2 regions of the Streptomyces sp. NBC_01216 genome follow, and region 1 is predicted to be linked to the other one. Evidence: predicted binding sites of a transcription regulator. Region 1 holds the regulator's gene; the other holds the start of a gene.
What was found. Region 1 encodes HrcA, which represses chaperone genes, less so after heat shock. Its sites were predicted from a motif close to TTNGCACTCNGNNNNNCNGAGTGCNAA; they were not measured.
Positions count from the first base shown of each region.

Region 2: groES (co-chaperone GroES) is a predicted target of HrcA. The motif match lies at 6,870-6,896, and genes of this name have one in related genera.

Region 1 covers NZ_CP108677.1:4,985,317-4,999,785, forward strand. The annotation lists gene lepA (translation elongation factor 4) at 1-878, shown strand, start outside; gene OG393_RS22200 (AMP-dependent synthetase/ligase) at 1,109-2,983, shown strand; gene hemW (radical SAM family heme chaperone HemW) at 3,039-4,271, shown strand; gene OG393_RS22210 (DUF3097 domain-containing protein) at 4,343-5,146, opposite strand; gene OG393_RS22215 (MBL fold metallo-hydrolase) at 5,157-5,888, opposite strand; gene hrcA (heat-inducible transcriptional repressor HrcA) at 6,044-7,063, shown strand; gene dnaJ (molecular chaperone DnaJ) at 7,064-8,203, shown strand; gene OG393_RS22230 (nitronate monooxygenase) at 8,350-9,429, shown strand; gene OG393_RS22235 (16S rRNA (uracil(1498)-N(3))-methyltransferase) at 9,426-10,190, shown strand; gene OG393_RS22240 (ATP-binding protein) at 10,375-11,697, shown strand; gene OG393_RS22245 (tetratricopeptide repeat protein) at 11,792-12,862, shown strand; gene OG393_RS22250 (histidine triad nucleotide-binding protein) at 12,928-13,287, shown strand; gene OG393_RS22255 (ribonuclease Z) at 13,317-14,219, shown strand; gene OG393_RS22260 (adenosine deaminase) at 14,231-14,469, shown strand, end outside.
Region 2 covers NZ_CP108677.1:2,799,666-2,814,134, forward strand. The annotation lists gene OG393_RS11950 (LysR family transcriptional regulator) at 1-410, opposite strand, end outside; gene OG393_RS11955 (MOSC domain-containing protein) at 649-1,329, shown strand; gene OG393_RS11960 (SDR family NAD(P)-dependent oxidoreductase) at 2,352-3,125, shown strand; gene OG393_RS11965 (ester cyclase) at 3,749-4,447, shown strand; gene groL (chaperonin GroEL) at 4,673-6,295, opposite strand; gene groES (co-chaperone GroES) at 6,415-6,723, opposite strand; gene OG393_RS11980 (polysaccharide deacetylase family protein) at 7,404-8,336, opposite strand; gene OG393_RS11985 (class I SAM-dependent methyltransferase) at 8,464-9,648, shown strand; gene OG393_RS11990 (RNA polymerase sigma factor) at 10,000-11,220, opposite strand; gene OG393_RS11995 (YciI family protein) at 11,364-11,720, opposite strand; gene OG393_RS12000 (polysaccharide deacetylase family protein) at 11,820-12,710, opposite strand; gene OG393_RS12005 (hypothetical protein) at 12,899-13,147, opposite strand; gene tsaD (tRNA (adenosine(37)-N6)-threonylcarbamoyltransferase complex transferase subunit TsaD) at 13,162-14,274, opposite strand; gene rimI (ribosomal protein S18-alanine N-acetyltransferase) at 14,274-14,469, opposite strand, start outside.

The DNA.
Region 1 (14,469 bases):
CCCTGGACAAGCTCCAGCTGAACGACGCCGCGCTGGTCTACGAGCCGGAGACCTCCGCCGCCCTCGGCTTCGGTTTCCGCGTCGGCTTCCTCGGGCTGCTGCACCTGGACGTGATCAGAGAGCGCCTGGAGCGCGAGTTCGGCCTCGACCTCATCGCCACGGCTCCCAACGTGGTCTACCGCGTGGTCATGGAGGACGGCGGCGAGCACACGGTCACCAATCCGAGCGAGTTCCCCGAGGGCAAGATCGACGAGGTGTACGAGCCCGTCGTGCGCGCCACGATCCTCGCCCCCAGCGAGTTCATCGGGTCGATCATGGAGCTGTGCCAGACCCGGCGCGGCACCCTGCTCGGCATGGACTACCTCTCCGAGGACCGGGTGGAGATCCGCTACACCCTGCCCCTCGCCGAGATCGTCTTCGACTTCTTCGACCAGCTGAAGTCCAAGACGCGCGGCTACGCCTCCCTCGACTACGAGCCCACCGGCGAGCAGGCGTCCAGTCTGGTCAAGGTGGACATCCTGCTGCACGGCGACAAGGTGGACGCCTTCTCGGCGATCACCCACAAGGACCAGGCGTACGCCTACGGCGTGCGGCTCGTCGCCAAGCTGAAGGAGCTCATCCCTCGGCAGGCGTTCGAGGTGCCGGTGCAGGCCGCCATCGGGTCCCGGGTCATCGCCCGGGAGACCATCCGCGCCATCCGCAAGGACGTCCTCGCCAAGTGCTACGGCGGTGACATCTCCCGTAAGCGGAAGCTGCTGGAGAAGCAGAAGGAAGGCAAGAAGCGGATGAAGATGGTCGGCTCCGTGGAGGTCCCGCAGGAGGCGTTCATCGCCGTCCTGTCGAGCGACGACTCGGCGGGCGGCAAGGCCAAGAAGTAGGGCGCACGGTCGGCCGTGAGGACAGCGGCCGATGGGGTGACAGGTCCTTCGAACGGGCTCACGTACGAACAGTGCGGGGGCCCGTTCGTTATGAAACCGGGTGCGAAGCGGCGACCGCGGGCTCTTACGCGGCGCTCTTCGGCCATCTACTCTGATCCCGGCTCGAAGGTTACTCGCCAGTTAGAACGCGAAGAACACCCAGAACGCACCGCCGCCGCCCGGAGGACGTCGTGAGCGACACACAGACCCAGATCGAGAACCGGCCGCCGTCCGTGGCGACCCTCTTCCTTGAGCGCGTGGCGCGGACTCCCGACGCGGAGGCATATCGCTATCCGGTCCCGGCCGCCTCCGGTCAGGGCACCGACGAGTGGAAGTCGCTCAGCTGGGAACAGGCCGCCGAGCGCGTCTACGCGATCGCCGCGGGTCTGGTCGATCTGGGTGTCCAGCCGGAGGAGCGGGTCGCCCTGGCGTCCTCCACCCGGGTGGAGTGGATCCTCGCCGACCTCGGCGTGATGTGCGCGGGCGCCGCCACCACCACGGTCTACCCCCAGACCAATGCCGAGGAGTCGGCGTTCATCCTCTCCGACTCCGAGTCCAAGGTGCTGATCGCGGAGGACGCCGCCCAGGTCGCCAAGGCCGTCGCCCGCCGCGGTGACCTGCCTGGTCTCCATCACGTCGTCGTCGTCGACACCACCGATGTGGAGACGGACGACTGGGTCATCTCGCTGGCCGACCTGGAGGCGCGCGGCAAGGCGTACCTGGAGAAGCACCCGGAGGCCGTCAAGGAGCGGGTCGCCGCGATCACCTCCGACCAGCTGGCCACGCTCATCTACACCTCGGGCACCACCGGCCGCCCCAAGGGCGTCCGCCTCCCGCACGACAACTGGTCGTACATGGCCAAGGCCATCGCCGCCACCGGCCTCGTCACCCAGGACGACGTCCAGTACCTGTGGCTGCCGCTCGCGCACGTCTTCGGCAAGGTGCTGACCTCGGGGCAGATCGAGGTCGGACACGTCACCGCGGTCGACGGCCGCATCGACAAGATCATCGTGAACCTGCCGGTGGTCCAGCCCACCTACATGGCGGCCGTCCCCCGCATCTTCGAGAAGGTATACAACGGAGTCGCGGCCAAGGCCCGTGAGGGCGGCGCCGCCAAGTACAAGATCTTCCAGTGGGCGGCCGACGTCGCACGCGAATACGCCAAGGTCACGCAGGACAACTTCCGCCGCACCGGGACCGCCTCCGCGCCCTTCGGCCTCACCGCCAAGCACAAGGTCGCCGACGCGCTGGTCTACAAGAAGCTGCGCGAGGCGTTCGGCGGCCGGCTGCGCGCCGCCGTGTCCGGCTCCGTCGCGCTCGCGCCCGAGATCGGCTACTTCTTCTCCGGAGCCGGCATCCACATCCTGGAGGGCTACGGCCTCACGGAGTCCTCCGCCGCCTCCTTCGTCAACCCGGGCGAGGCATACCGGACCGGCACGGTCGGCAAGCCGCTGCCCGGCACCGAGGTCCGCATCGCCGACGACGGCGAGATCCTGCTGCGCGGCCCCGGCATCATGGAGGGCTACCACGGCCTGCCGGAGAAGACCGCCGAGGTCCTGGAGCCCGACGGCTGGTTCCACACCGGGGACATCGGCGAGCTGTCCGCCGACGGCTACCTGCGGATCACCGACCGCAAGAAGGACCTGTTCAAGACCTCCGGCGGCAAGTACATCGCCCCGACGGAGATCGAGGGCCGGTTCAAGGCCGTCTGTCCGTTCGTCTCGAACATCGTGGTCCTCGGCGCCGACCGGAACTACTGCTCGGCACTGATCGCGCTCGACGAACCCGCCATCCTCGGCTGGGCGGCCGAGCACGGCCTCGAGGGCAAGACGTACGCGGAGGTCGTCGCCGCCCCGGAGACCGAGACGTTCGTGCAGGGCTACGTCGAGCGCATGAACGAGGGACTCCAGCGCTGGCAGACGATCAAGAAGTTCCGGCTGCTGCCGCGCGACCTGGACGTCGAGCACGGCGAGCTCACCCCGAGCCTGAAGATGAAGCGGCCCGTCGTGGAGCGCACCTACCAGCACCTCATCGACGAGATGTACGCGGGAGCCCGCGAGGCCTGACCCCCGGTACTCTCAGGCCGGACGCGCACCTCGGGTGGTACGGGACAATGGGCTCATGCCTTCCGTACTGCCCGATGGTGAGTCCATGCCCGAGGACGGGGCGCTGCCCGCACACGCCCTGGAAGGGGCCGGGGAGCGACCGCTCGGGTTCTATCTGCATGTGCCGTACTGCGCCACGCGCTGCGGCTACTGCGACTTCAACACCTACACCGCGAGTGAGCTGCGCGGGGCCGGCGGCGTGCTCGCCTCCCGGGACAACTACGCGGGACAGGTCGCCGAGGAGATCCGGCTGGCCCGCAAGGTGCTCGGCGACGACCCCCGGCCGGTCCGGACCGTGTTCGTCGGCGGCGGTACGCCGACGCTGCTCGCCGCGGGCGACCTGGTGCGGATGCTGGGGGCGATCCGGGACGAGTTCGGGCTCGCGGACGACGCCGAGATCACGACGGAGGCGAACCCCGAGTCGGTGGACCCCGCCTACCTGGCGGAACTGCGCGCGGGAGGCTTCAACCGGATCTCCTTCGGGATGCAGAGCGCGCGGCAGCACGTCCTGAAGGTCCTGGACCGGACCCACACGCCCGGCCGTCCCGAGGCGTGTGTGGCCGAAGCGCGGGCCGCGGGCTTCGAGCACGTGAATCTGGACCTCATCTACGGCACGCCCGGCGAGAGCGACGACGACTGGCGGGCGTCGCTCGACGCGGCGATCGGGGCCGGACCCGACCACGTCAGCGCCTACGCGTTGATCGTGGAGGAGGGTACGCAGCTGGCGCGGCGGATCCGCCGCGGCGAGGTCCCGATGACCGACGACGACGTCCACGCGGACCGCTATCTGATCGCCGACTCCGTTTTCGCGCAGGCCGGATTCGCGTGGTACGAGGTGTCGAACTGGGCGACCTCCGAGGCCGGGCGCTGCCTGCACAACGAGCTGTACTGGCGCGGAGCCGACTGGTGGGGCGCCGGTCCGGGCGCCCACAGCCACGTCGGCGGCGTGCGGTGGTGGAACGTGAAGCACCCGGGCGCCTACGCGGCGGCCCTCGGGGAAGGACGCTCGCCCGGCGCCGGCCGGGAGCTGCTGTCCGCGGAGGACCGGCGGGTGGAGCGCATCCTGCTGGAGCTGCGCCTCCGGGAGGGCGTGGAGCTGGGGCTGCTGGCCCCTGCGGGCCTGGCCGCCTCCCGCAAGGCGCTCACGGACGGCTTGCTCCAGGCGGAGCCGTACCGCGCGGGCCGTGCGGTCCTGACCCTGCGCGGACGCCTCCTCGCGGACGCGGTGGTCCGCGACCTGGTCGACTGACCGCCGCGTCCGCGAGGAGGCGTCCGCCGTTCCCGCGTCCCGGCCGCACGCCACCGGCGGCCGGGAGCCGGCTACGGCTCCGTCACGAAGTCGATCAGCTCCTCCACCCGGCCCAGCAGCGCCGGTTCCAGATCCTTGTAGGTGCGGACCTTCGACAGGATGTGCTGCCAGGCCGCGCCGGTGTTCTCCGGCCAGCCGAGCGCCCTGCAGACGCCCGTCTTCCAGTCCTGGCCGCGCGGGACGGACGGCCACGCGGGGATGCCCACGGAGGACGGTTTCACCGCCTCCCAGACGTCGATGTACGGGTGGCCGACGACGAGCACGTCCTCGCCCGTGACCGAGGCCGCCAGGCGTTGCTCCTTCGAGCCGGGCACCAGATGGTCCACCAGGACACCGAGCCGTGCGTCGGGCGCCGGACCGAACTCCGCGACGACGGCCGGCAGGTCGTCGACGCCCTCCAGGTACTCCACGACGACGCCCTCGACCCGCAGGTCGTCGCCCCAGACCCGCTCGACGAGTTCGGCGTCGTGGCGGCCCTCCACGTAGATACGCCCCGCCCGTGCGACCCGTGCCCGCGCGCCCGGTACCGCGATCGAGCCCGAGGCGGTCCGGGCGGGACCCGCCGGGGCCGCCGCCGACGGGCGGACCAGCGTCACCACCCGGCCCTCCAGCAGGAAGCCGCGCGGTTCCATCGGGAAGACCCGGTGCTTGCCGAAGCGGTCCTCCAGGGTCACCGTGCCCGCCTCGCAGCGGATCACCGCCCCGCAGAAGCCGGTCGCGACCTCCTCGACGACGAGGTCCGCCTTCGCGGGGACCTCCGCGACGGGTGCCGACCGCTTCCAAGGGGGCGTCAGGTCCGGGTTGTAGCTGCGCATTCGCGCGACGTTATGACACTCCGAAGCGCTGTGCCAGCTCATCGCGCTGCGTCCGTACGAACGTTGCGTCGACCGTCGCTCCGTGCCCGGGCACGTACACCGCGTCCGTACCGCCCAGTAGCAGCAGCCGGTCGAGCGCCGCCGGCCAGCGTGCCGGGATCGCGTCCCGCCCGGCCTGTGGCTCACCGGACTCCTCGACCAGGTCGCCGCAGAACACGACCTCCGGGCCGCCGTCCGCGTCGGGGACGAGCAGCGCCAGATCGTGGCCGGAGTGACCGGGACCCACGTTGGCCAGCAGCACCCGTCGGCCACCCAGGTCGAGGGTCCACTCGCCGGACACCGTGTGGCGCGGGCTCACCAGCACGTCGACCGCCTCCTCCGCCACGTGCGCGTCCACCCCGTGCTCCACCGCGGACGCCCGCAGCGCGCCGGCCTCCCGCCGCAGCAGCGCGTCGAGCCCCACCGCGCCGTACACCTCGGCTCCCGCGAAGACGGCGGTGCCCAGGACGTGGTCGAAGTGCGGGTGGCTCAGTGCGATGTGCGTCACTCTCCGGCCCCCGGTCAGCGCCCGTACCTGAGCCCGCAGCTCCGCGCCCTCGCGGAGCGAGGAGCCCGTGTCGTACAGCAGGACGGCCGTCTCGCCCAGCACCAGGCCCACCGTGGCGTCCCAGACCGGCAGACGGCGCCGCCCGATTCCGTCACCGAGTCGTTCCCAGCCGAGCTCTTCCCAAGCGACATTCATGCGGCGACGCTATCCGCTACGACGCGGCAGGCGGGGACTCGGCCTCCTTGCCAGGAGCGATGCCCGCCGCCGTACACTGGCCGGGGGATTCCTGGCACTCGGACGACACGAGTGCCAAACACGGAGCAACCGGGACGACAGCTGGAGGTGTGCCCATGCTCAGCGAACGCAGACTCGAGGTGCTGCGCGCCATCGTCCAGGACTACGTCGGGACGGAGGAACCGGTCGGCTCCAAGGCGCTCACGGAGCGTCACCGGCTGGGGGTCTCACCCGCCACCGTCCGCAACGACATGGCCGTCCTGGAGGAAGAGGGCTTCATCGCCCAGCCCCACACCAGCGCCGGACGCATCCCCACGGACAAGGGCTACCGACTCTTCGTCGACCGGCTCGCCGGCGTCAAGCCGCTGTCGACCCCGGAGCGGCGCGCCATCCACAACTTCCTGGACGGCGCCGTCGACCTGGACGACGTCGTCGGGCGCACCGTCCGGCTGCTCGCGCAGCTGACCCGGCAGGTCGCCGTCGTGCAGTACCCCTCGCTGACCCGTTCGACGGTCCGGCACGTGGAGCTGCTCTCGCTGGCGCCCGCCCGGCTGATGCTGGTGCTGATCACGGACACCGGACGGGTCGAGCAACGGATGATCGACTGCCCGGCGCCCTTCGGCGAGACCTCGCTGGCTGATCTGCGGGCCCGGCTCAACAGCCGGGTCGTCGGCCGCCGTTTCGCGGATGTGCCGCAACTGGTGCAGGATCTTCCGGAGTCCTTCGAGGAGACGGAGGACCGCGGCACGGTCACGGCGGTGCTCGCGACCCTGCTGGAAACCCTGGTGGAAGAGCACGAGGAACGGCTGATGATCGGCGGTACCGCCAATCTCACCCGCTTCGGGCACGACTTCCCCCTCATGATCAGGCCGGTGCTGGAGGCGCTCGAGGAACAGGTCGTGCTCCTCAAGCTGCTCGGCGAGGCCAAGGACTCGGGCATGACCGTACGGATCGGGCACGAGAACGCCCACGAGGGGCTCACCTCCACGTCCGTCGTCGCGGTCGGCTACGGTTCGGGCGACGAGGCAGTCGCCAAACTCGGCGTGGTCGGACCGACCCGCATGGACTACCCCGGAACGATGGGAGCGGTACGCGCAGTGGCACGTTACGTCGGACAGATCCTGGCGGAGTCGTAAGTGGCCACGGACTACTACGCCGTACTCGGCGTACGCCGCGACGCCTCCCAGGACGAGATCAAGAAGGCGTTCCGGAGGCTCGCCCGCGAGCTGCACCCGGACGTCAATCCCGATCCGAAGACGCAGGAGCGCTTCAAGGAGATCAACGCCGCCTACGAGGTGTTGTCGGACCCGCAGAAGAAGCAGGTCTACGACCTCGGCGGGGACCCGCTCTCCCAGGCTGGAGGCGGCGGTGGCGCCGGCGGCTTCGGCGCCGGCGGCTTCGGGAACTTCTCGGACATCATGGACGCGTTCTTCGGCACGGCGTCGCAGCGCGGGCCGCGCTCGCGCACCCGCCGCGGCCAGGACGCCATGATCCGTCTGGAGATCGATCTCAACGAGGCCGCCTTCGGCACGACGAAGGACATCCAGGTCGACACGGCGGTCGTCTGCACGACGTGCTCCGGCGAGGGCGCCGCACCCGGCACCTCCGCGCAGACCTGTGACATGTGCCGCGGCCGTGGCGAGGTCTCGCAGGTCACCCGGTCCTTCCTGGGCCAGGTCATGACCTCGCGTCCCTGCCCCCAGTGCCAGGGCTTCGGCACCGTCGTCCCGACCCCGTGCCCGGAGTGCGCCGGCGACGGACGGGTCCGTTCGCGCCGCACCCTCACCGTGAAGATCCCGGCCGGTGTCGACAACGGCACCCGGATCCAGCTGGCCGGCGAGGGTGAGGTGGGTCCCGGCGGCGGTCCCGCCGGCGACCTGTACGTCGAGATCCACGAGGTCCCGCACGAGGTCTTCCAGCGCCGCGGCGACGACCTGCACTGCACGGTCACCATCCCGATGACGGCGGGTGCGCTCGGCACCAAGGTGCCGCTCCAGACGCTGGACGGGATGGAGGAGGTCGACATCAGGCCGGGCACGCAGTCCGGGCAGTCGATCCCCCTGCAGGGCCGCGGCATCACGCATCTGCGGGGCGGCGGGCGCGGCGACCTGATCGTGCACGTGGAGGTCACCACGCCGTCGAAGCTCGACCCGGAGCAGGAGCGGCTGCTGCGCGAACTGGCGAAGCTGCGTGGTGAGGAACGCCCGACGGGCCAGTTCCAGCCGGGGCAGCAGGGCCTGTTCTCGCGCCTCAAGGACGCCTTCAACGGCCGCTAGGGCGTGACGGGCGGGGCCGACGCCCCGCCCGTGCGGACCTTCGCCCGGAGTGGCACCGTCGGCACCTCCCGGGGCGGCACGCGTGGACCACGCGTGCCGCCCCGGGCGTTTTCGGCCGGGGAGCCCGGCCATGACACGATGCATGCATGTCCACCGCACTGAGCGATCTCTGTCGTCACCCGATCGTGCAGGCCCCCATGGCGGGTGGCGCCTCCTGTCCGCAGCTGGTCGGAGCCGTTTGCGAGGCCGGCGGCCTGGGATTCCTGGCCGGCGGCTACAAGACGGCCGGCGGCATGTACCAGGAGATCAAGCAGGTCCGCGGGCTGACCTCGCGCCCGTTCGGCGTGAACCTGTTCATGCCCCGGAGCGCACAGGCCGCGGACCCCGCCGCCGTCGAGATGTACCGGCACCAGCTCGCGGGGGAGGCCACCTGGTACGAGACCGAGCTCGGCGACCCGGACAGCGGACGCGACGACGGCTACGACTCCAAGCTGGCGATCCTCCTGGACGACCCGGTGCCGGTCGTCTCCTTCACCTTCGGCTGCCCCTCCCGGGACACCCTGAACGCCTTCGCCCGCGCCGGTACGTTCACGATCGTCACGGTGACCTCGGCCGAGGAGGCCGGCACCGCGCAGCGCGCCGGCGCCGACGCGGTCTGCGTCCAGGGCGACGAGGCCGGCGGGCACCGGGGCAGCCACCGCGACGACCCGGACATCGCGCTGTCCGCCGGAACCGGCCTGCTGGCGCTCGTGACCCAGGTGCGCGAGACCGTGCGGCTGCCGATCATCGCGAGCGGTGGGCTGATGCGCGGGGCGCAGATCGCCGCCGTCCTGGCCGCCGGTGCGGACGCGGCCCAGCTCGGCACCGCGTTCCTGGTGTGCCCCGAGTCGGCGGCCCATCCCCTGCACAAGCAGGCCATGACCAATCCGCTGTTCTGCCGCACCGAGCTGACGCGGGCCTTCTCCGGGCGCCCGGCGCGCGGGCTCGTCAACCGCTTCATGCGCGAGCACGGGCCCTACGCCCCCGCCGCCTATCCCGAGGTGCATCACCTCACCGCCCCGCTGCGGAAGGCCGCCGCCACCGCGGGCGACGCGCAGGGCATGGCCCTGTGGGCCGGGCAGGGGCACCGGCTCGCCCGGGACCTGCCGGCCGGCCGGCTCGTCGAGGTGCTGGCCTCCGAACTCGACACCACCTCCGCCGGGCTGGCCCACAGGAGCGCCTCATGACCGCACCCGTCTTCGTCGTCGACGCCGTACCCGGCGCCGGCCGCTATGTCCTGGACGGTCCCGAGGGCCGCCACGCCGTCTCCGTGAAGCGCCTGCGGGCGGGGGAGGAGCTGGTCCTGACCGACGGGCGCGGAGCCTGGGCCGGGTGCGTGGTCGCCTCAGCCGAGGGCAAGGACCGGCTGACCGTGGACGTGCGGGCGGTCCACGACGACCCCGAACCCACGCCCCGCATCACCGTGGTCCAGGCGCTGCCCAAGGGCGACCGGGGGGAGCTCGCCGTCGAGATCATGACGGAGACGGGCGTCGACGCGATCGTGCCGTGGGCGGCGTCCCGCTGCGTCACCCAGTGGCGGGGCGAGCGCGGTCTGAAGGCCCTCGCGAAGTGGCGGGCCACGGCACGCGAGGCGGGCAAACAGTCGCGCCGCACCCGTTTCCCCGAGGTCGCCGACGCGATGAGCACCAAGCAGGCAGCGGCCCTCCTCGCGGAAGCCGACTTCGCCGCGGTGCTCCACGAGGACCGCGACCACCCCAGTGACGCGCTGGCCGACGCGCGACTCCCCGTGACGGGCGGGATCGTGCTGGTGGTGGGGCCCGAGGGCGGCGTCTCCCCGGAGGAGCTCGCCGTCTTCGAAGCGGCCGGCGCGAAGCCGTACCGCCTGGGCCCCAGCGTGCTGCGGACCTCCACCGCGGGCACGGCGGCGACGGCGCTGCTCCTGGGCCGCACCGGCCGCTGGAGCGGGACGGTCCCCTCGGACCACTGACCTCCGGGGCGCCGCCGGCGTCCCGGACCGGCCGTCGTCGGCGGTGCGCCGATCCGGCCGCCACGCCCGCGCCGGTCCTCGCCGGCCTCTTCGGGTCCTCCGGCGGCCCGGATCACCGCCCTCCGCCACCGGATCCCCGGAACCCGGTGGACGGGAGGGGTGGGCCGCTCCTTAGGCTGGCCGCATGCCCGACGAGTCCCCTCTCATCCGCAGTCTGCGCGCCGCCGTCGCCGCCGCCCCGGACGACGTCCCCCTACGGCTGCACTTCGCCGAACTGCTCCTCGCGGAGGGGCGTGGAGACGAGGCCGTCACGGAAGCGGCCGTCGCCCTCCAGCACGCGCCGGGCGACGAGGCGGCCCGGACCCTGATGGTCCGTGCGATGGGGCTGCCCCCCACCCCGCCGGCCGCGCCGCCTCCGGCGCAGGGCCCCACCCCGCCGGTGGCGCCGCGGGACGAGCCCCCCACCGCGTCCCGAGCCGAACCCCCGGCCGATCCCCCCGCCTTCGACTGGGCGGCGGCCGAGCAGGAGATCGGGGACCTCGTCGGCCCCCGGTTCGTCACCGGTGACGAACCGGAGCCGCCCCTGACGGCCGACGGCGGCGGCGACCCCGGGGACGCGCCCGCCTGGGACGTCGACGCGCCGGGAGCCGTCCGTCTCGCCGACGTCGGCGGCATGCGGGAGGTGAAGGAGCGCCTGGAGGCCGCCTTCCTCGCTCCCATGCGCAACCCCGAACTCCGCAGGCTCTACGGCAAGTCGCTGCGCGGCGGACTGCTCCTGTACGGCCCGCCCGGCTGCGGCAAGACCTTCATCGCCCGCGCCGTCGCCGGCGAACTCGGCGCGAACTTCATGTCGGTCTCGCTCTCCGACATCCTCGACATGTACATCGGCACGTCCGAGAAGAACGTCCACGACATCTTCGAGACCGCCCGCCGTCAGGCGCCCTGCGTGGTCTTCCTCGACGAGCTGGACGCCCTCGGCGCCAAGCGTTCCCGTACCCACCACAGCGGTCTGCGCAACGTCGTCAACCAGCTCCTCACCGAACTGGACGGCATCCACAGCGCCGGCAACGAGGGGGTCTTCGTGCTGGCCGCCACCAACGTCCCCTGGGACGTGGACCTCGCCCTGCGCCGTCCCGGCCGGCTCGACCGCACCCTCCTGGTGCTGCCGCCCGACGCCGCGGCCCGGGACGCGATCCTCCGCTACCACCTGCGCGGCCGTCCCATCGAATCCGTCGACCTGGGCAGACTCGTCAAGGCCACCGACGAGTTCTCCGGCGCCGACCTCGCCCATCTGTGCGAGACGGCCGCCGAGTCGGCGCTCCTCGACTCCGCTCGCACCGGCACCGTACGGATGATCGGCATGAAGGACCTGCTGGGCGCGGCGAAGCAGATCAAACCGTCCAGCGAGTCCTGGTTCGCCTCGGCGCGCAACGTCGCGATGTTCGCCAACGACGGCGGCACCTACGACGACCTGGTCGCCTATCTGAAGAAGAAGCGCAAGCTGTGACCGGCCACGCCCGGGGCTCCCGCGTCCGGGCCCGCCACCGCCGGATCCGGACGCCGCGTCCGCCCGGCACCGCGGGCGACGGGGGCACGGTCCGATGAGCCCGTCACTGGAACGCGCCGACGCCCTCTTCGACGTAGGCCGGTACGAGCAGGCCGCCGAACTCGCCGCAGGGCACCTGGCGCAGGACCCGGAGGACGCCGAGGCACTCGTGCTGCTCGCCCGCTGCCAGCAGCGCCTCGGCCGGGATGAGGAGGCCCTCGAGAGCGTCGAGCGGGCGTTGCGCGCCGCACCCGAAGCCCTCACGGCCTGGCTGATGCGCACCCATGTCCTGCTGTCGCTCCGGCGGTACGAGGAAGCCGAGGCCGCCGCCCGGCACTCCGTCGAACTGGCCCCGCACTACTGGGGCAGCCACTACGCCCTCGGCACCGTCCTCGACCGGTCCAGCCGGATCGAGCGCAGGCGCGCCGCCTACGAGGCGGCCCGGACCGCCGTGGCCCTGGCTCCCGAGGAGAGCGACGCGCACTTCCTGGTGGGACTCACCGCCCAGCGCACGGGCGACCACCGGGTCGCCCAACAGGCGTACGAGACGGCGCTGCGGCTCGACCCGGAGAGCAGCGAGGCCCACAACAACCTCTCCCTGCTGCACCTGCGCCGCCGCTGGTTCCGGCGTGGGGCGTGGACGAAGGCCGCCGAGGGTTTCGTCGAGTCCGCGGCCCTCGACATGAACGACCGCCAGGCCCGCTACAACCTGGAGACCATGGCCTGGAACACCGCCGCCGGGGCGCGCTGGGTGGCCCTGCTCGGCTGCGTCGCGGCCACCTTCGGCTCGGCCTCTCTGCGTGGAGGGGCCGCCGGCCGGGACGCGCTCGTCCCCAGCCTGATCGCCGTGGCCGTGCTCGTCTGCGGCTGGGGAGGCTGGGCGCTGCTGCTGAGCCGTCGCGTGCCGGCCCGGCTGCGGCGTCCGCTGCTTCTGGTGGCGCGCGGCTGCCGACCGGTCCTCGCGATGGCGGCGGCGGTCGGACTCCTCGGTCTCCAGTCGTTGCTGGCCCTGGTGTTGTGGCGGGTCGAGCCCGTCACGGCTCTCGCCTACCCGCTGTTCTGGGGTGTGGTGATCACCTACTGGGTGAGCCGCTCGGCCCTGCGGCGGCGCGCACCCCGGCCCTGAGCCGGCCCGGGGTCCGGCCGATACGATGCGGATGTATCGATCATCGACGCGAGGAGGCCCGGGCCATGGCCGGAGAGCCGCACAGCGACTGCCTGTTCTGCAAGATCGTCGAAGGGGAGGTGCCGGCGACGATCGTGCGTGAGACGGAGACCACGCTCGCCTTCCGGGACATCAATCCGCAGGCGCCCACGCACGTGCTCGTCATCCCGCGCGTCCACTACCCCGACGCCGCGTCCCTCGCGGCCGCCGCCCCGGAGGTCGCCGCCGACGTGCTGCGCGAGGCGGGCGAGGTCGCCGCCCAGGAGAAGGTCGACGGCAGTGGCTTCCGGGTCGTCTTCAACACCGGTTCCGGCGCCGGACAGACCGTCTTCCACGCGCACGCCCACGTCCTCGGCGGGCGCGGACTCAACTGGCCCCCCGGATAGCCGCCCGCACGCACGAGAGGAGCCTCGCCGTGTCCGTACGCGAGCTCGTCGTGCTCGGGACCGCCAGCCAGGTCCCGACCCGGCACCGCAACCACAACGGCTATCTGCTGCGCTGGGACGGGCAGGGCCTGCTCTTCGACCCCGGCGAGGGCACCCAGCGCCAGATGCTGCGGGCCGGCGTCGCCGCCCACGACATCGACCGGATCTGCGTCACCCACTTCCACGGCGACCACTCGCTGGGCCTCGCCGGAGTGATCCAGCGGATCAACCTCGACCAGGTGCCGCACCCGGTGGGCGTCCACTACCCGGCGAGCGGGCAGCACTTCTTCGAGCGGCTGAGGTACGCCACCGCCTACCGAGAGACCGTGGCGCTGACCGAGGCCCCGGTCCGTGCCGACGGCCCGCTCGCCGTCACCGACGCGTACACCCTCGACGCGTGCCGGCTCTCCCACCCCGTCGAGTCCTACGGCTACCGGCTCGTCGAGCCCGACGGCCGCCGCCTGCTGCCGGCCCGCCTCGCCGCGCACGGCATCCATGGCCCGGACGTCGGACGGCTCCGGCGCGAGGGCGTCCTCGACGGGGTCACCCTCGACGAGGTCAGCGAGGTCCGCCGCGGACAGCGTTTCGCCTTCGTCATGGACACCCGGCTCTGCGACGGGGTGTACGCCCTCGCGGAGCGCGCCGACATGCTCGTCATCGAGTCGACCTTCCTCGACGAGGACGTCCGTCTCGCCACCGACCACGGGCACCTGACGGCAGGTCAGGCAGGTGCGGTCGCGCGGGAGGCGGGGGTGCGGCACCTCGTCCTCACCCATTTCTCGCAGCGATACCACGATCCGGACGCCTTCACCCGCCAGGCCCGCGCGGCCGGATTCGAGGGAGAACTGAGCACCGCCCAGGACCTGATGCGGGTCCCCCTCCCCAAGAGATAGACGACACACCCGTGCACCTCCCCCTGCCCAAAGCCGAACTCCACCTCCACATCGAGGGCACCCTCGAACCCGAGCTGGCCTTCACGCTCGCCGCACGCAACGGCGTGACGCTGCCCTACGCCGACACCGAGGCGCTGCGCGCGGCGTACCGGTTCGGCGACCTCCAGTCCTTCCTCGACCTGTACTACGCGCTGATGGCCGTCCTGCGCACGGCGGACGACTTCGGCGAACTCGCCGACGCCTATCTGGC
Region 2 (14,469 bases), 2.2 Mb from region 1:
AGCATCTCGACCGAGCGTGGCGGTTCCGCCTCCACCAGGGAGACCCGCGTACCGGGATGCGCGGCGCGCAGGGCGGCGAGCGCGGTGGGCACGAGGGTCGAACTGCCACTGGGGAAGGAGACCAGGCGAACCCGGCCGGCCCGCAGCCCTGCGATGGCCGCCACCTCCTCCTCCGCGGCGGTCAGCCCCGCGAGGATGCCCGCGGCGTGCCGCACCAGGGCCTCACCGGCCTGGGTGAGCCGCATCTCGCGGCCGGTCCGGATCAGCAGCGGGGTCCCGGCCGAGCTCTCGAGGGCCTTCATCTGCTGGCTCACCGCGGGCTGGGTGCAGCCGAGTTCACGGGCGGCGGCGGAGAAGGAACCGGTCGCGGCGACGGCGCGCAGGACACGGAGGTGACGGGCCTCGATCATCCGCCGAGCATAAGGGATTCTTGGACTTGACGCCGTGAGCAACTTCATCACTTTGGGGAAGGTCGCCTCGGAAGGCTCTCCCGAGCGTCCTTCCCTGCCGCGCCGGAGCCGGCTGGCCGCGGCGCAGGGCACGGCGCGGACCGGAGCCGGCCGCGGCGGCGGAGGGGCCCGGAGACAGAGGGGCCCTGCGGGAGAATGGAGACGACAGGGACGGCGGGCGCGCCCTTAGGGTTCCGGCATGAAGCTGTTGAGTGTGAACGCCGGACGCGCCAGGGCCGTGGAGTACACCGACGCCCCCTCCGGGACGACGGGCATCGACAAGAGGCCGGTCGAGGGACCGGTACGGATCACCGCGCCGGTCCCCGGTGGCGACGGTGCGAGCGGGGTCGCCGGGGACACCGTGTGCGACCTCAGGTTCCACGGCGGCGAGGACCGCGCCGCGTACGCCTTCGCCCGTGAGGACCTGGACCGCTGGGAGCACGAACTGGGGCGCCCACTGGCCAACGGTTCCTTCGGGGAGAACCTCACGACCCTCGGGCTCGACGTGAACGGGGCACTGATCGGCGAACGCTGGCGCATCGGGCCGGAGGTGGTCGTCGAGGTGACCGGCGGCCGCATCCCCTGCCGCACCTTCGCGGGCTTCGTCGAAGAGCAGGGCTGGGTGCGCCGCTTCACCCGGTCGACGGCCGGGCCGGGTGCACTGCTGCGGGTGATCCGGCCGGGCGAGATCACCGGGGGCGACCCGGTGGAGGTCGTGCACCGGCCCGCGCACGACATCACCGTGGCCCTGCTGCACCGGGCCGCGACGACCGAACGAGCCCTGCTTCCCGACACGTTGGTGGCCGCCGAGTGGATGGAGTCGGGGCTGCTCGATCTCGCGCGCACCCACGCGGAGAAGTACGGCGCTCCCGGCGCGTGACCCGCCCCCGGGGCTCGGATCGGGGAGGCCCTTCGGGCACCGGCCGCACGGCCCGCTCCCGAGTCGACGACGGACGCGGCATCGCGTACGACCCCCACCACCTGCGCCGGTGTCCGGTCGAGTGCGGACGCGCGGGGCGCGGGGTGGCCCGCAGCACGAGAGCCCACGCCACGTCCCGCACACCGCGCCGCGTCCGCCGCGCGAGGCGGCGTCACACCAGCCGCCCCTGGGTCGTCGGCCGTTGGCCGGCCGACCTCGCCGGTCTCCGAGGGCGCGCCATCCCCCAGACGGGATCGGGGGCGGCTCGGGGGCGGCTCGGGGGCCGTCCCGGATGTGCGCGCCCCCTGCCGGGCGGGACGCTGGCGGCATGACTCGACTCACGCGTGTTCTCCTCGTCCTCACGTCGGCCGCCGTGGTTCCGGTCGCGGCGGCCGGCGCTCTCCTCGCCTGGCGAGCCACCGGCGCCGGGGCTCCGAGGCGCGGTTCGCCGGAGCCCCCGAACGCGTCGGCACTCCCTCCGCCAGGAACGCCGCCGACGACGCGCGCGGCCCCGGCGCGGCACCGCGGTCTCGGCCCCCGGTCGAGGGAACCGGCCTCGCCGGGGCGTCGGTTCCGGCTGGCACTCCCCGGGCACGCCGCCCGGGGGACGGCCCCGCACCACGTGGAGGAGACCGTCACCCGGGTCGCGCCGGTGTCCGGAGCGGCGTGTCCCGATGAGAACGGTCCGGCAGGGCACGTCCACCGGCGCGCCGCGCGGTCGCGCGTCCGGGAAGCGAACGGCGGACGGCCACCCACGCGGTGCGGCACCGCGGACACGGCCCGCGCCTCCCGAGGGCACCGTGGAGGGGCTGGCGGAGCGCTCCGGACGTCCGGCCCCTCCCGATACGCCGCACATGTACCACCGATATCCGGTGCGGCACGAGGACCGCTGTCGGACAAGGCAGTTCACGGTGGAGGAGGGGGACCGGGACCGGGTAAGGGCCGTACGCCGGGCGTCCACGCGGGGCACTAACGTGCCGCGTATGACGACTGCACTGATTACGGGCGCGACAGCGGGCATCGGCGCCGCCTTCGCGCGGAAGCTGGCGGCGGAGGGCCACGACGTGGTCCTCGTGGCCCGGGATGTGAAGAGACTGCGCGAGCAGGCGACCGAACTGCACGACAGGCACGGCGTGGAGGCAGAGGTACTGGCGGCGGACCTCTCCGAGGAGAAGGGCATCGCGGCGGTGGAGGCCCGGCTCTCCGACCCGCGACAGCCGGTGGACCTCCTCGTGAACAACGCGGGCTTCGGCAACAAGGGCCGCTTCCTGGAAGTATCCATGGCCGATGAGTTGAGGATGCTCACAGTGCACTGTGAGGCGGTCCTCCGACTGACGTCGGCGGCGGTGGGTTCGATGCGGCCCCGGGGCAGGGGCGGGGTCGTGAACGTGGCGTCGGTGGCCGCGTTCGTGCCGCGCGGAACCTACGGCGCGTCGAAGGCGTGGGTGGTCCAGTTCACCCAGGGTGCCGCTCGGGACCTGGCAGGCAGTGGGGTCCGTCTCATGGCGCTGTGCCCGGGCCTCGTGCGGACGGAGTTCCACGAGCGGGCGGGGATGGGGACCGAAGACATCCCGCGATGGATGTGGCTCGACGCGGACAAGCTGGTCGGCGCCGCCCTGGCGGATCTGGCCCGTGGGAAGACGCTGTCGATTCCCGACCCCCGCTACAAGGCCCTGATGGGCGTGGTGAAGCTGGCGCCCCGCGGGCTGCTCGGAGGACTGTCCTCCAAGGCGGGCCGCACGTACGGACCGAAGTGAGCTGATGGCGGAATTATCCGGGGCACTCCCCCTCACGAACCCCGACAGTGCGAGGCGATGTCGCCGACACATCGTCTCCGCACCAGTCCCCGCCGCCGTCGGCGGTCACGGTCCCGGCGGACAGGGCCGGGGAGCGGTCGGTACACACGGCCTCGACGAGCCCGTTCGGAGAATGGGCTCGTCGACTCGACAGGACCGCAAGCGCCCCCGCCCTGTGCCGTTCGGGGACGCGGGCTGAGGCGACGGCCACTCCCACGGACGGGCACGGGTGAACGCACTGGCGACGTCCACGACGCCCGGACAAACGCCCGGACAAACACTTTCCCCGCACCGGATCAACGCCCCGGCACCGGACCGGCATCCTCCCGAAGCGGACCGGCAGGACGCCCGCCTCCGCCCCACGGTCCCCGTGGTCGGTCGGCAGAGACCGCCGAACATTCTCGTACGGCGCCGTGGCCCCACCCCATGCGGCGCGCCCGACCTGGCCGACCGACCGACGGACACCCCGACCGACGGACCGGCCATGCGACGCGCCGGGAGGAGAACACCGCCCAGCCGGCTGGGCGGGCGACCGGGGGCCGGACGTCTAAAATGGAGGGGTCCCACCCGGTCCGGGAGGCGCCATGACCTTCGTACAGATCATCGACTGCAAAACGAGTCGGTTCGACGATATGAACCGGCTCATGGACAAGTGGGTCGAGCAGACCCGGGGGAAGCGCACCGCGACCCACAGTCTCATCGGCGCCGACCGCTCCGACGCCTCGCACTTCGTGGAGATCGTCGAATTCCCCTCCTACGACGTGGCGATGAGGAATTCACAGCTTCCCGAGACCGACCGGATCTTCCGCGAGATGGTCGCGCTCTGTGACGAGATGCCCACGTTCACGGATCTCGACGTCGTCAAGGACATCCAGCTCTACAAGGCGACCGCCCGCAGGCTGCTCGAGCTGGTCGGGGCCGAGGGTGAGCTCGCACCGCTCGACGAGGTCCTCGCCGAGGGATACCACGACCACGACCCCACCAATGTGCAGGACATCTCCGGGATGGACGCGATCCGCCGTGAACTGGAGATGTGGCGCGGCGGCTTCGACTTCGCCTTCGTCGTCGAGGACCAGATCGCCGAGGGCGACCGGGTCTGTACCCGCTGGACCTGGAACGCCACCCACACGGGGGACTTCATGGGAATCGAGGCCACCGGCCGTGAGGTCTCGATGACCGGCATGCTCATCCACCGTTTCCGCGAGGACGGCAAGATCGTGGAAGGCTGGTGGCAGTACGACCTGCTCGGCCTGATGGGGCAGCTCGGGGCCATCGAGTCCTGACGGAACCCAGACATCCGGGAGAGCCGGTGCGCCGGAACCCGAGAAGGGAACCGGCGATACCGGTGGGGCGTCGGCGAGGCCCGCCACGAAGCGGTGAGGCCGGTGCGAACGGGCGAGGCCCGGTGCCCCCGCGACGGGGGCACCGGGCCTCGCTGCGTGTCGGTCACCCCGAACGCGTCGTGCACGGCGGTGAGCCTCAGCGGCTCACCGCGTCGGTGAACGGCCTCAGTGGGAGTGGCCGTGGCCGTGACCCGCGTCGGCCGGCTCCTCTTCCTTCTTCTCCACCACGAGGGTCTCGGTGGTGAGCAGGAGGGAGGCGATCGAGGCGGCGTTCTCGAGCGCGGAACGCGTCACCTTCACCGGGTCGATGACGCCGGCCTTGACCAGGTCGCCGTACTCGCCGGTCGCGGCGTTGAAGCCCTGGCCCTTGTCGAGCTCCGCCACCTTCGCGGTGATGACGTAGCCCTCGAGCCCGGCGTTCTCGGCGATCCAGCGCAGCGGCTCGACCGCGGCGCGGCGGACGACCGCGACACCCGTGGCCTCGTCGCCGGACTTGTCGAGGTTGCCCTCGAGCACCTTGACGGCGTGGACCAGAGCGGAGCCACCACCGGAGACGATGCCCTCCTCGACCGCGGCGCGGGTCGCGGAGATGGCGTCCTCCAGACGGTGCTTCTTCTCCTTCAGCTCCACCTCGGTGGCGGCGCCGACCTTGATCACGCACACGCCGCCGGCCAGCTTCGCGAGGCGCTCCTGGAGCTTCTCGCGGTCCCAGTCGGAGTCCGTGCTCTCGATCTCGGCCTTGATCTGGTTGACGCGGCCCTGCACATCCTCGGAGTTGCCGCCACCGTCGACGACGGTGGTGTCGTCCTTGGTGATCGTCACACGGCGGGCGGTGCCCAGCACGTCCAGGCCGGCCTGGTCGAGCTTGAGGCCGACCTCCTCGGCGATGACGGTGGCACCGGTGAGGGTGGCCATGTCGCCGAGCATCGCCTTGCGGCGGTCGCCGAAGCCCGGGGCCTTGACGGCCACGGCGTTGAAGGTGCCACGGATCTTGTTGACGACCAGGGTCGACAGGGCCTCGCCCTCGACGTCCTCGGCGATGATCAGCAGCGGCTTGCTGGAGCCGGCCTGGATGACCTTCTCAAGGAGCGGCAGCAGGTCCTGGATCGAGGAGATCTTGCCCTGGTGGATCAGGATGTACGGGTCGTCGAGGACGGCCTCCATACGCTCCTGGTCGGTGACCATGTAGGGGGACAGGTAGCCCTTGTCGAAGGCCATGCCCTCGGTGAAGTCGAGCTCCAGACCGAAGGTGTTGGACTCCTCGACGGTGATGACACCGTCCTTGCCGACCTTGTCCATCGCCTCGGCGATGAGCTCGCCGACCTGCTGGTCCTGCGCGGAGAGCGCGGCCACGGCGGCGATGTCGGACTTGTCCTCGATCGGGCGCGCGGTCGCGAGCAGCTCGTCGGAGACGGCCTTGACGGCGGCGTCGATGCCCTTCTTCAGGGCGGCCGGGGAGGCGCCGGCGGCGACGTTGCGCAGACCCTCGCGGACCAGGGCCTGGGCGAGCACGGTGGCGGTGGTGGTGCCGTCACCCGCGATGTCGTTGGTCTTGGTCGCCACCTCCTTCACCAGCTGGGCGCCGAGGTTCTCGTACGGGTCCTCGATCTCGACCTCGCGGGCGATCGTGACACCGTCGTTGGTGATGGTGGGGGCGCCGAACTTCTTGTCGATGACGACGTTGCGGCCCTTGGGGCCGATCGTCACCTTGACCGTGTCGGCAAGCTTGTTGACGCCGCGCTCAAGGGCGCGACGGGCGTCCTCGTCGAACTTCAGGATCTTCGCCATGGGAGCGGTTCAGCCCTCTCGGAAATCGGGTGGAACGAACTGCGCCCCGGGGCGCCCGGAAGGGGCCTCGGGGCGCAGCTCAAAGCATCTGCTTCAGGTACTTCGGGTACTTCGGTGAACTACTTCTCGACGATCGCGAGCACGTCGCGAGCCGAGAGGACGAGGTACTCCTCGCCGCTGTACTTCACTTCGGTGCCGCCGTACTTGCTGTACAGCACGATGTCGCCGGTCTTGACGTCGAGCGGCAGACGCTCGCCGTTCTCGAAGCGGCCCGGGCCCACGGCCAGGACGACGCCCTCCTGGGGCTTCTCCTTGGCAGTGTCCGGAATGACCAGGCCAGAGGCGGTGGTCTGCTCGGCGTCGAGCGGCTGGACCACAATGCGGTCCTCGAGCGGCTTGATGGCAACCTTGGAGCTGGTGGTCGTCACGATCCGACCTCCCCCTTCGGAGATCTCACGGGGTTAACTGTCTGAGGTGGCGACCAGGTGGATCCGTCGTCGCGGGTGCCGGACCTGCCCGTCGCTGTGTTGGCACTCTCCAGTGGGGAGTGCCAGACCTGAGACTATGACTGCGATTAGCACTCGGTCAAGCGGAGTGCCAATTCAGTGCGGTGTGGCGATTCGGCCCCGCTCCGGGAAACGGTGTGCCGGACCATTTGGTTCCGACTGCGGAGGCGACTGCGGGGGCACGTGTGAGGACGCGGCCGGGGACCGCGGGACGGTCCGGGGGTGCGGCCAGGAACGCGCGACGCTGCGGAACATCCGGGCCGCCGTACCGGTGACGCTCGCCCCGTCCCCGTCCCCGACCCCGCCCCCGACCTTCCGGGCCGTGTGCGCGCGGACACCGGTGTTCCCGGGTACGACTCGCCCCACACCGGCCGCGTCCGGCTCCCGCACCACCGCCCCGGGCCCCCGGGGGACCTGCACCACCACCCTCCGCCCTCCCCACGGCGCCGGGTCCGGCGCCGGTGCCTGCCCGTGGGCCGGCATCACCCGCTCCGCCGCCCTCCGGCCCAGCCGCTCGATCGGGTCCACGCTCGACGCGCACCCCGACGTCGCCAGGAGCGCGCCGGCCAGCAGCAGCCCGGCCACCGGCCGACGCGCCCGGATCACACGTAGTCCTCGAGTCTCGCCACCGCGTACCCCTTGTCCGTGATCGTCTTCATCACGCGGCGGATCATGTCGGGCATGGTGCCCTTCCAGTCCCCCTTGCCACGGAAGTGGGTGAGCACGATGTCGCCGGGATGCAGGTCCCGGTCCCACTCGCGCCACTCCATGTGGTCCGGGAACGCCTCCGCGGCCCACAACGGGACCGCCTTGACCCCACAGGACTTGGCCGCCGTCAGCGTGTCCTGGTTGTAGTTGCCGTACGGCGGGCGGAAGAGTGGGGGCCGCTTGCCGAACTTCTTCTCGATGGTGTCCTGCATCCCGCAGATCTCCCGCTTCTGCTGCGCGTACGAGAGCCCGGGCAGGTAGCGGTGGTTGAGCGTGTGGTTGTGCAGGGCGACACCGGCCTTCTGCATCCCGGCGAAGTAGCCGTAGTCCTCCCTGACGAGGTAGTCGCTCAGGAAGGCGCTGTACGGGATGCCCAGCTCGCTCATCATCCGTACCAGGTCGGGGTCCTTCTCGGCCCCGTCGTCGATGGTCAGGAAGACGACCTTGTCCTTGGTCGGCACGGTCGTGAAGACCGGCGGCAGACCCTCGCCGTCGGTCTCGAAGCCCTTGCGGGTCGTGATCTTCGGCTTGGTCACCGGCGGCGCGGGCGCCTCCAGCGGCGGCTTGTCGAGCTTCCACTTCCTGGCCGCGAGGACCCGGGCCGCGCGCTGCTCACGAACCCGCTCCACGTACGCCTGAAGGGCGCCGGCCGCGCCCTCCGCTCGAGGTTGTCCGGCGGCGGGGCTCGCGGCGCCCTTGCGCGCCCCTTCCCCGTTCCCGCCCTCCGCCGCCCCGCCGGAGGGTGCCGCGCAGGCGGACGCGAGCGCCGCGACGAGCACCGTCGCGCCCACGGACCGCCGCACCAGGAGGGCGCGGTTCACCAGCATTCGTTCTTTTTGTCGTACTAGCTGCATGGCGCCGCATCCTGTCAGCGCCGAGCCCCTCGGACCTCCACGCCGTCGGCGCGCCGCGCGCACCGTCCCCCGGCCGGCCCACTCGACGGCAGGGGCCACAATGGGACGGGTGACCGACCTCTCCTCCTTCGCCACCCTGCTCTCCCCCGAAGGCCAGACGCTGCTCGCCGTGCTGCGCGACCACGACCCCGCCCAGGAGTTGGCGGTCGCCTCCCGGCTGCGGCGCGAGCACCCGGCCGATCTGGTCACGGCGGCCATCGGACAGGCACGGCTGCGGCAGCGCGCGGTGGCGAAGTTCGGTGCCGAGGACGCGTACCGGATGTACTTCACGCCCAACGGAGTCGAACAGTCGACCCGGGCCACGGTGGGGACGTACCGCGCGGGACGTCTCCGGGAGCTGGGCGTGCGCAGCGTCGCCGACCTGTGCGGCGGCATCGGCGGCGACGCGATCGCCTTCGCCCGTGCGGGCATCTCGGTCCTCGCCGTCGACCGCGACCCGCTGACCGCCGAAGCGGCCCGCGCCAACGCCGCCGCCCTCGGTCTCGACGGGCTGATCGAGGTCCGGTGCGCCGATGTGACGGAGATCGACACCACCCCCTACGACGCGGTCTTCGTGGACCCGGCGCGGCGGGGCGGACGCGGCCGGATCTTCGACCCGGAGGGCTATTCGCCTCCGCTCTCCTGGGCGACGGAGGCGGCCCGCAAGGCCCCGCACGCCGCGTTGAAGATCGCCCCGGGCGTGCCGCACGAGGCGGTGCCGCCGGAGGCGGAGGCCGAGTGGATCTCGGATGGCGGCGACGTGAAGGAGGCGGTGCTGTGGTTCGGCACCACTCCCGGCGCCCGTCGGGCCACGCTGCTGCCCGGTGGCGGGAGTCTGACCGGCCGCGGCCTTCCGAACCCCGCGGTCCGGCCGGTCGGCCGCTACCTCTACGAGCCCGACGGCGCCGTGATCCGCGCCCACCTGGTCGCCGAGGTCGCAGAGGATCTGGCGGGCGGTCTGGTCGACGAGACGATCGCCTACGTCACGGCGGACGAGCTGCGGCCGACCCCGTTCGCCGCCGCGTACGAGATCACCGACCGGCTCCCCTTCAACCTCAAGAAGGTCAAGGCCCTGCTGCGCGAACGGGAGGTCGGCACGCTGACCGTGAAGAAGCGCGGCTCGGCCGTCGAACCCGAGGAGATGCGCCGCAGGATCAAGCCCAAGGGCCCGAACGCGGCGACGCTGTTCCTCACCCGTGTCGCGGGTGCCCCGACGATGCTCATCGGACACCCCGCGGACCGCTGAGAGACTGTCGGGTGACCTTCGGCCGACAGGCGGGCGCCGTCTGGTGCGGGCGATCCCAAAGCGCCGGTAGCTCCGCTGCAGCGGAGCTACCAGGGCATCCCGGCAACGCCGACTGCGCGTGCCAGGGCGTGACCACCCGGTCAGATGCCACCCGACAGGCTCTGAGCCGGGCGACGGACCCGCGCGGGCGGCGGCACGGAGGCCGCGGTATCCGCGTCGGCGCCGCTATCTGTGCGGGGGCGGGGGCGGGGGCGGGTGCGGGCACGGGTGCGGGCACGGGTGCGGGCACGGGTGCGGGTGCGGGCGCTCAGGGTGAGTGCGGGCGCCGGGTCCGCACCGCCCCACACGCCCTCATACCCGCGGCGGCAGCGACCGCGCCCGTTCCCGCAGGAGGGCACGCTCCCGCTCGTTGCGGGTGAGGCCGGCCGCCCGCTCGAAATCGGCCCGCGCCTCCTCCGTCCGTCCCAGCCGGGCCAGCAGGTCACCCCGCACGCTCGGCAGCAGGTGGTAGCGGTCCAGGGCCGGTTCGCCGGTGAGACCGTCGACGATCGCGAGTCCGGCCTCCGGCCCCTCCGCCCGGGAGACGGCGACCGCGCGGTTCAGTTCGACCACCGGGGACGGCGCGACGGCCGCCAGCCGGCCGTACAACGCCGCGATGGTCCGCCAGTCCGTCTCCTCGTACGTCGCGGCCCGTGCGTGGCAGGCGGCGACGGCGGCCTGGAGGGCGTACGGCCCGTATCCCCCACCCTCGCCCGCCTGCCGCCCCGCGCGTTCCAGCGCCGCGAAGCCGCGGCGGATCAGCAGCCGGTTCCAGCGGGCACGGTCCTGGTCGGCGAGCAGGACCGGCTGCCCGCCGGGGCCGGTCCGGGCCGCCGCCCGCGATGCCTGGATCTCCAGCAGGGCCGCCAGCCCGTGCGCTTCCGCCTCCGCGGGCATGAGTCCGGCGAGCACCCGCGCCAGCCGCAGCGCGTCCTCGCACAGCGCGGGGCGGAGCAGGTCATCGCCCGCGGTGGCCGCATAGCCCTCGTTGAAGATCAGGTAGATGACCTCGAGGACGGAGTCGAGCCGGGCCGCTCGGTCCGCCCCGTAAGGCACTTCGAAGTCCACGCCCGCCTTCGCCAGGGTGCGCTTGGCCCGCACGATCCGCTGCGCGACCGTCGCCTCCGGGACGAGGAAGGCGCGGGCGATCTCGTCGGTGCGCAGACCGCCGACCAGCCGCAGGGTGAGCGCGGCCCGCGCCTCCGCGGAGAGCACGGGATGGCAGGCGGTGAAGACCAGCCGGAGCAGGTCGTCGTCGATGTCGCCCGGCCCGGAGGGTTCGGGGTCGTACGTCTCCTCCGACAGCTCGCGGCCCACCTCGGCGAGCTTGCGCGCGTACGTCTCACGGCGTCGCACGAGGTCGACGGCACGGTGCTTGGCGGTGGCCGTCAGCCAGGCTCCCGGCCGCTCCGGGACCCCTGACCGCGGCCACTGCTCCAGCGCGGCGACGAGCGCGTCCTGTGCGATCTCCTCGGCGATGCCGACGTCACGGACGATCCGCGCCGCGGCGGCGATGACGCGCGCCGACTCCATCCGGAAGACCGTCTCGACACTCTCGGCCGCGTGGTGTGCTGTCACGGCTCATATGACAGCACACCATCGGGACACGGACCGGCGCTCCTCTCGGACACGTCGCCTCGGCCGCCACGCCGCTCCGGGCGCGTCCGGCCGACGGGTCACATCTCCTCGATCTCACGCACCTCGCAGATGACCTTCCACTCGGGCGGGTGGACCTCCAGGAAGCGCTTCGACCATTCGATCGCCTCGGCCATGTCCCGGCACTGGGTGAGGGAGTAGCCGCCGATGACCTCCTTGGTCTCGGTGAACGGACCGTCGGTGTAACCGATCCGGCCGTCGGTCCAGGTGACCCGGGTGGCCTCGGAGGTGGGCTTGAGGCCGGCGGTCTCCAGCATCACCCCGGCCTTGGTGATCTCCTCGAACAGCGCACCCATCCGTGCCTCGAAGCCGGGGTCGGCGTCCTCCATCCGGAAGCTGCCCTCTTCGATGCGGATCATGGTCAGATAGCGGGGCATGACGTTCTCCTCGACGGTGCGGTGGCGGGGCCGTTTCCCCGCCTCTCACTCATACGTCGAACGGCCGGGTCCCGCTTCGACACCCGTGGCGGGAGAATCTCAGACGTAGTCCTCGAGCCGCGCGACGGTGAAGCCCTGCTCCTGGATGTGGCGCAGCAGGTTGGCGGTCATGCGTGTCATGCTCGTGCCCTTGAGCTCGGCCGGACCGCGGAAGTGGGCCAGGATGATGTCTCCGGGGCGGAGTCTCCGGTCGGCGTGCTGATAGCGCATGTTCTCGATCTGCATCGACTCACGCCACAGGACGATCGCGTCGACGCCGCAGGTCCCGGCCGCGGCGCGGGTGTCCTCGTTCCAGTTGCCGTAGGGCGGGCGGAAGAGCCGCGGGGTCGTCCCGTACCGCCGCGCCAGGCGGGTCTGTTGGCCGCAGATCTCGCGGCGCTGGGCCTCCCGGCCGAGGGTGCGCAGGTCGGGGTGGCTGAGGGTGTGGTTGGCGACGCCGTTGCCGAGAGCCGCGAGCGGGGTGAAATACCGATAGTCGTCCCGTATGGCCGCGTCGGTGAGGAACATCGTGACGGGCACACCGAGGTCCCTCATCATCGCCACGAATTCCGGGTCCTTCTCCGCCCCGTCGTCGAGGGTGATGAAGACGATCTTCTCCTCGGTCGGTATCTCGCTGATGACGGGTACAGGTGCGCCGGCGGCCCGGCGGACCGCTTTGACGGCGGGCGGGGCCGGCGGGGCGGGGAAGGGCTTCAGGCCCCATCTGCGGTACGCGGCGGCCGTCCGCGCCGCGGCGACGGAGGTGTCCGGGGCGACGGAGGAGGCGGGCGTGCCGGAGGCGTTCGGAGCCCTGTCGGCGGCGGACGGCGTCGCCGTGGGACCGCCGACGTCCGCTCTCGGCGGGGCGTCCGCGTCGGCGGGACGCGCGCACGCCGTCACCAGCAGGGCGACGACGGTCAGCACCGCCCACACCACGATCTTCCGGTCCACCCCTGCACACCCGTTCCGCACCCGAACACATGACCTCAGTCGTGTTGTCTGATGCCGGAACGGGCCCGGAGGTTGCCTCCGCGCCCGGCCCACCACCGCACGGCGCACGCCGCCGCACGGCGCGGCGACGGGCAGCAAGGAGGGGCCGCCTCAGAGCCTGCCGGGTGGCCTTCGACAGGCTCTCCGGGTCAGGCGTCGGAGGGCAGCGCCTCGAAGCGCCAGCGGTGCACCGGGCGGGTGATCAGATCCGCGGCCGGTTCCGGAAGTTCGGGCAGCTCCGCGTCGAAGGTGGCCACCTCCCACCAGGTGAGGACGAGGACCCGGTCCTGCGGCGCGCGGAAGATCTCCCGGCGCAACGGCTCGTACGGCAACTGCCGCGCCCGTGCCCACTCCAGGAGCTCGGCGCCGCGGCCCTGGACCGCGCGCGCCTCCCACATGAGCGTCACCGTCGTCACGAGTAGAGGTTCTCCTTGCTGATCTCGTGCACGTGGTCGTGGTCGTGGCCGTGGCCGTGGTGGCTGCCGGGCACGTGCGGGTCCGTCACGGGCAGCGAGGAGTCCGCCGACAGCTCCAGGTCGGAGGCCGGCCGGTTGCGCGCCACCATCTCCGCGCCCAGTGCCGCGACCATCGCGCCGTTGTCCGTGCACAGCCCGGGGCGCGGGACCCGGAGCCGGATACCGGCCCGCTCGCAGCGCTCCTCGGCCAGGGCACGGAGGCGCGAGTTGGCGGCCACGCCGCCCCCGATCATCAGGTGGTCGACGCCCTCGTCCTTGCAGGCGCGGACGGCCTTGCGGGTCAGGACGTCGACGACCGCCTCTTGGAAGGACGCCGCAACGTCCCGTACCGGCACCTCCTCGCCTGCCGCACGCCTGGCCTCGATCCAGCGGGCCACGGCCGTCTTGAGGCCGGAGAAGGAGAAGTCGTACGCAGGGTCCTTCGCGCCCGACAGGCCGCGCGGGAAGGCGATCGCCGCCGGGTCGCCCTCCCGGGCGAGCCGGTCGATGACCGGGCCGCCAGGGAAACCGAGTTCGAGCACGCGGGCGATCTTGTCGAATGCCTCGCCCGCCGCGTCGTCGATGGTGGCGCCCATCGGCCGGACGTCGGCCGTGATGTCGGGTGCGAGCAGCAGCGAGGAGTGCCCACCGGAGACCAGCAGGGCCATCGTCGGCTCGGGCAGCGGACCGTGCTCCAGCTGGTCGACGCAGATGTGCGAGGCCAGGTGGTTGACGCCGTACAGCGGCTTGCCCAGGGCATAGGCGTATGCCTTCGCCGCGGAGACGCCCACGAGCAGCGCGCCCGCCAGGCCGGGACCCGCGGTGACGGCGATGCCGTCGAGGTCCCGCGCGGAGATCCCGGCCTCCTTCAGGGCGCGCTCGATGGTCGGGACCATGGCCTCCAGGTGGGCGCGGGAGGCGATCTCGGGGACCACGCCGCCGAAGCGGGCGTGGGTGTCGACGCTCGACGCGATGGCGTCGGCGAGCAGGGTCGTGCCCCGGACGATGCCGACCCCGGTCTCGTCGCAGGAGGTCTCGATGCCGAGTACGAGCGGTTCGTCAGCAGCCATCAGTCAGTCGTCTCTGTTCCTTGAACGGTCAGTCGCATCACGAGCGCGTCCACATGGCCCGGCTGGTAGTAGCCGCGCCGGAAGCCGATGGGCTCGAAGCCGAAGCGCTCGTACAGCTTCTGGGCCCGGGTGTTGTCCACCCGTACCTCCAGCAGCACCTCCTCGCACTCGAAGGCGGTGGCGTGCTGGAGGAGG